One region of the Paenibacillus sp. FSL R5-0912 genome, then DNA from elsewhere that is predicted to be linked to it. Evidence: riboswitches for the same ligand, from Rfam matches in the RefSeq annotation. Region 1 holds a riboswitch; the other holds the start of a gene.

The links. Region 1 has a riboswitch for cyclic di-AMP ahead of R50912_RS00140 (resuscitation-promoting factor). Riboswitches for the same ligand answer to the same signal wherever they lie in the genome.
Region 2: it holds a riboswitch for cyclic di-AMP, as region 1 does, so the genes downstream of both, R50912_RS17750 (APC family permease) here and R50912_RS00140 (resuscitation-promoting factor) in region 1, are expected to answer to the same signal.

Annotation. Positions count from the first base shown of each region.
Region 1 covers NZ_CP009282.1:28,534-31,747, forward strand. The annotation lists gene R50912_RS00130 (HD domain-containing protein) at 1-387, shown strand, start outside; gene R50912_RS00135 (TatD family hydrolase) at 441-1,211, shown strand; cyclic di-AMP (ydaO/yuaA leader) riboswitch at 1,410-1,639, shown strand; gene R50912_RS00140 (resuscitation-promoting factor) at 1,927-3,087, shown strand.
Region 2 covers NZ_CP009282.1:4,232,024-4,235,237, forward strand. The annotation lists gene R50912_RS17750 (APC family permease) at 1-1,695, opposite strand, end outside; cyclic di-AMP (ydaO/yuaA leader) riboswitch at 1,824-1,983, opposite strand; gene R50912_RS17755 (disulfide oxidoreductase) at 2,210-2,644, opposite strand; gene R50912_RS17760 (DsbA family protein) at 2,641-3,214, opposite strand, start outside.

The DNA of each region.
Region 1 (3,214 bases):
GATGAAATTTTAAGCGACTTGTGCAGCCGTTTTATTCATCGTAAACTGTATAAATATGTGGAGATGGAGCATCTGGATACAGAGACGATTGACGAAATCCGCCGCAGCTTTGCGGGTGCCGGACTGCGAGCGGATTATGATCTGGAAATCGATTTTCCGACAGACCTTCCTTATGATGTATTTCGTCCAGGGGATGCTTTTGACAGTAAACAGATTCTGCTTCTTGACCGTCATGATAAGCTGCGGGAGATCTCTGAGGTATCAGATATTGTACGCTCGATCAGCGGGATTCACCGAGGCAGATACCATCTCTATTTCCCGCAGGACAGGCTGCAGAAAGCCCTTCCACGGCTGCCGTCCTCCATTGCAGATATTTTTGCAAAATAACCTAAAATACTTGTAATTCTTCATAGAAATCAAGGCGGAAAGGATGTAATATAATGCAGTTATTCGACACACATACCCATCTGGATGCTCCGCAATTCGACGAGGACCGCGAGGAGGTAATCGCCCGGGCGCTGGAGTCCGGAGTCAGTAAAATGATCAATATTGGCTTCAACCGGGAGACGATACCGACAACGATGGAGCTCGCAGAGAAATATGATTATATTTATGCAGCGGTGGGCTGGCATCCCCAGGATGCATTCAGTATGAAGGAGGGCGACCTCGAATGGATCGCTTCGCTTTGCAGCCATCCCAAGGTAGTGGCCATCGGCGAAATCGGACTTGACTATTATTGGGACACCTCTCCTAAGGATGTACAGCATGAGGTATTCCGCAAGCAAATCGGCCTGGCGCGTGAACTGAAGATGCCCATCTGTATCCATAACCGCGATGCCCACGAGGATGTAATCCGGATTCTGCGGGAGGAAAAAGCGGGTGAGGTTGGAGGGGTGATGCATTCGTTCTCCGGCAGCTGGGAAAGCGCCAAAATGTGTCTGGATCTCGGCTTCCATTTGTCCTTCGGGGGACCGATTACGTTTAAGAATGCCAGGGTGCCCAAAGAGGTGCTCGCCCAGACTCCGCTGGACCGGCTACTGATCGAAACGGACTCCCCATATTTGACTCCGCACCCCTTCCGCGGCAAGCGGAATGAGACCGCACACGTAAGACTTGTAGCGGAGGCAGCTGCGGCAATAAAAGGGATTGATTTACAGGAATTGGCTGAAATTACGTATGCGAACGCACTGGAACGATTTGGGATTGTCTGAAAACGGGAGAAAAAGCGGTGAAAAATGAAGTATAGCCGATATATTAAACTTTTATAGTCCAAAAACGGCTGAATATTACAATATTTTAATCATTTTTTTACGTAAACGTGGTTGAATCGTCCTTTACAACATGCATCAAAACAGGATATCATCTTTTCAGTGCAGTGAGCTGTTGTTACTGTGACAGTCACTATTTCATGGATCGTCTCGCTGAGTCTCCGTATGGAGAACGGGGGAACCAATAAATGCCCTGCCGCATGCCCGTACATAGAGTACAACACAGAATTGCCGCAGAATTTATTTGATTTCTTCACGTGGTCTTTGGGGTGAATTTGAGGGCAACCGCCGTGAGCGGGTGACCTGAGATAGGGCGTCTCTCTTATGCCCGAACCCGACAGCTAACCCCGTAAGCGCAAGTAAGAGAGGAAACCTCGTGCATAAACATTCCCGCGTATTCGACACCGGAGAAGCCACGAAAGAGTCCTCTGTGAACTCTTTTTTGGGCTTTTTTTGTTATGAATAATGCGGATGTTCCCGGCATACTGTTATACAACAGATATCCGGAGTAGCTATGCCGAGCAGGCGATCCATGAGCAGGAAACGCTGGAGCAATGCGGGCGTATCCTGTTGCAATCTCAAACCTAGTTTCGTCAGAAATGATGCAGTCACCATGATATAACTTGGACGACGGGGCTATGTAAGGAGGATGGAGAGAGTGGGCGTATTCCAACCAGAGGTATCCCATGATTCGCAATCATCCAGCAGGTCTTTCGCATTACGGCTGAAGCAAGTGAATCCTCGCGTACTTTCACTTGCAGGTGTGATATCAATTGTTATCGGACTGTTAATTCTGCTGTACGTACACGGTCAGAGCAATAAAGAAATAATTTTAGTTATAGACGGACAGGTGCAGACACTGGAAACGCGGGAAACGCTGCTCAGTGATGTGCTGGCAAAGGAACAAATTTCGCTGCAGCCGTATGATAAGCTATCTATTGGCCTTAGTGATGAAATACAAGACGGCGACCGTGTCGTAATCACCCGTGTGCAGAAGCTTTTGCTTACTGCAGACGGTGCAACCAAGACCCTATACACCACCGAGGATTCGCTCGGAGATGCCATTACCAAGCTGGGTTACAGCCTGGAGGGCAATGATAAGATTTTCCCTTCGCTTGATACCGCAGTCACACCCGACATGGAAGTCAAGATTGTCCGTATTACCAAGCAGACCGTACAGCGGACAGTAAACTTGCCTTTTAAGGTCATCAAAACCGCAGACCCCTCTCTGTATAAGGGAGACGTAAGAGTTGCACAGGCAGGCAAGCCGGGCGCGATCATCCAGCATATCGAGAAGATATATCAGGATGGGGAGCTAGTCTCCATGAATATGGTCGGCAAGGAAGTTCAGACGGTAACCAAAGACAAGGTTATTGCCGTCGGCACCAAAGCGGTTCCGAAGCCTGTTGTAGCTGCTGCAACTACATCCAAAGCAACAACAACCTCCAAATTATCCAAAGTCAGCGCGAAGAGCAACAACGTCACGAGCAAGGCAGGCGTAGATTTTGAATACAAAAAAATGATCAAAAACGTATCTATGACGGCGTATTCCTCGGAAGAACCGGGAATTGGAACACGTACCGCCTCCGGCACACGCGTAACGGAAGGCCGCACTATTGCAGTGGATCCGAATGTAATACCAATTGGCTGGTGGGTGTACATTGAGGGATTAGGGTTTCGCCGAGCAGAGGATACCGGCGGTGCCATCAAAGGCAACAAGGTGGATGTTTACTACGATTCACTAAGCCATGCCCGTAATTTCGGCCGGAAGTCGCGGACCATCTATGTGATTGGACCTGTGAAGCCGGAGCTTAACTAAGCGCCAAGTCTTTTGCAAATTAGCGGTTTATAAGATATAGTGGGGGTAGCACTTACGGAATTTAGAGAGCTACCGCTCATCACTTATACATTCTTTAGCCAAAAAGAAGAGGAGCGAATCCTCTTCT
Region 2 (3,214 bases), 3.5 Mb from region 1:
TTGCGGAATGAGTACAGTAATATGGTCTGTTGAAGCGGTTTTCCACTCCACCGTATCGATGAATTTCACCAGCGGGCGGATGATGCTGCGGTAACGCGAGCGGAGTACAATCAGGCGAACCCCAGGGTTCCACTCTTCCCACTTCTGTTCCATTTTGTGAATCTCTTCTTCATCGAATCCGACATATACAGCCACCACATTCTCAGTCAATGACTTCGCATAGCTGATTGAATGCAGTACCGCGCGGGTGACACCGGCAACAGGTACAACCACTGTGCTTCCTTTAATGCAAGGTTTATCCGTAGCCGGACAAATGCGCAGCTGATCGGCAATATTCATATAATGGCGGTGAATCCGGTGGAACACGATGATTACAAGCGGCAGGAAGATGAAGGCCATCCATACACTCGAGAATTTAGTAATAATGAAGATGAGCGTAATGGTCAAGGTTGTGAGCATGCCTACTGTATTCACTGCGAATTTGCTCTGCCAGCCCTTAGGCTTGGTTCTGTACCACTGGACCATCATGCCAAGCTGTGAAAGGGTAAACGGAATGAATACCCCAACGGCGTATAATGGAATCAACCCTTCGGTATTACCGTGAAAAGCGGCTACAAGCACAGCCGACATTACGCCGAGGAAAATAATGCCGTTGGAGAATCCCAGCCGGTCTCCGCGTACCATGAAGGCGTGGGGTAAATATTTGTCTTTGGCGAACATGAATGCCAGCAGCGGGAATGCCGAATACGCTGTATTCGCCGCCAGGAACAAGATTACTGCGGTGATGCCTTGGATGAAGAAGTACAAACCGCCGCGGCCAAAGGTAGACTCGGTAATCTGCGACACAACCGTTGCTTTCTCGTTCGGCATGATACCGTACCAATAAGCCAAAAGCGTAATCCCCGTGAACATAGCCCCGAGAATCAGACCCATAAGCACCAGTGTTTTAGCCGCATTTTTCTCAGCCGGTGCTTTGAAGTTAGGGATCGCATTAGATACAGCTTCTACCCCGGTCAGTGCCGAACAGCCGGAGCTGAAGGCCTTAAGCAGAAGGAACATACTGACATTCGATACCGCCGAGCCGATCTCAGGAACCTGGGCATGAGCACCGCCGGTTGCATACTTGAAGACTCCCGCGATAATCAGCACAAAGATGGAGACGACGAACAGATATACCGGAATGGCTATGAATGAAGCTGATTCAGTAACCCCCCGCAGATTGACAATCGTTAAGAGCAGAATGACAGTAACCGCTATAAGTACACTATGATTATGAAGACCCGGGAACGCTGATGTGATCGCATCCGTTCCCGCCGAGGCGCTTACCGCCACCGTTAAAATATAATCCACCAGCAAAGAGCCTCCGGCAAGCAAGCCGGTATGAACCCCGAGATTAGTTTTGGCGACAATATAGGCGCCTCCGCCCTGCGGATAAGCAAAAATGGTCTGCCGATAAGACAGGATTAAGATGACCAGCAGGCCCAATACGGCTAATGCAATTGGCAATGAGTACCAGATAGCTGTGAAGCCTGCGGCCACGAGTACAATTAAGATTTGTTCTGTTCCGTAGGCTACAGACGAGAGCGCATCAGAAGACAGGACAGCCAGTGCTTTCACCTTGGATAACTTTTCATGATCGAGTTCGTTCGACTTCATCGGACGCCCGATCAATAGTCGTTTTACCTTGCTTACCATTGTAGTAACATTTCCTCTCTTTGTTAAGTTGAAACGGCAGTACCGCGCGCTGTTTTCATAAGTGGATTTCATAAATGCAGGCACAGAAATAGGCATACGGAAATGATCCGCATGCCTTGAGTGCATGGTCATTATCCCACTATTGCTTACGAGGTTAGCTGGCGGATTCGGGCTGTGGTAGCCCTACGGTTTTCGAGTCTGCTGACCCGCTTCCGATTCACCCCGTTGGCACTCGGCCAAGTTTGGTTCCCCCGTTTTTCCTTCCGGAAAATTCAGCGCATATTCAACTTCTCACAAGGACTAATATTAATCTACAATGACTCTTCCGTAAAGCGTTGAAACAAATGAAAAAAGAATGAAAAACAACCAAAACAACCAAATCCATGATCCGGTATGTCTTGATCTTTCATTCTCTTTCATTATCACTTTATCGCGTGATTTTACAGCATTTCTGCTTAATAATTTACACTCAATTTAAGGGAAATAGTTACTCTTCATTCTGCCTGACGGCTTCTTACTCACCTGCATCCTCTTTACGCCCTGTCCATAGCAGAATTGTGATTAATGCGAACGCAATGAGTGCCAGCAGCGGGATGGTGATGAATCCGAAATAATTCAGATAATCCGTGTTGCACGGGACACCGATTGTACATGGAAGCACCTTGCTAAGTGCCGGAATTTTCTGCTCTGCGTAATGATAGATCGAAATGCTTCCGCCAATCAAACTTAAGGGCAGCACATAAGGGATAATGCGCTTATCCCCCCGGTAAGTGGCGATTCCGAGCAAAATAAGCTGCGGGTACATAAATATCCGCTGAAACCAGCATAGCTTGCAGGGCTCATATTTCAGCACTTCACTGAGATACAGACTGCCTGCTACAGCAACAACCGAGACGAACCAGGCCAAGTAGAGACAATTCCGGCGGCAGAATGCAGAGAATTTATTCATTGTGCAGCCACAGCTTCCGCAGCTACCTTGATTTGAGCATCAATTTCCTCCATATTAAAAGGTTCATTCACCTTGACTCCATTCACAAACAGTGATGGCGTGTTGGTTACACCGGTGTCTGTGCCAACCTGGATATCTCTCTCCAGTTCGCTTTCATAGGTCTTGTCTTCAATATCCTTACGCAGCAGGTCGAAGTCAATGGGCAGTTCTAATTGCTGTGCCAGACTTACCAGGAAGTCCGGTGTTGCCCACTCCACCTTTTCTTCACCCTGGTTAGCATAGATGGCATCGAAGAATTTCCAGAAAGCCTCTTCATTCTGATGATATACGGACAGTGCCGCTAGTGAAGCTGTTCTCGAATCTGTACCAATAAAGGCCAGGTTGACGAAGTAAAAGGCTGCTTTATCCTGATTGACATACTCCTGAACGATTTGCGGTTTAATCACCCCGGTGAACTGGGCGCAAGCCGGACATTTGTAATCGCCGAATTCAACGATTTTGACTGGAGCATCTTCTTTGCCCAGCCGTGCCATTTCACTGTAATTGAAGTCAACGGGAGCCGCAGCAGAT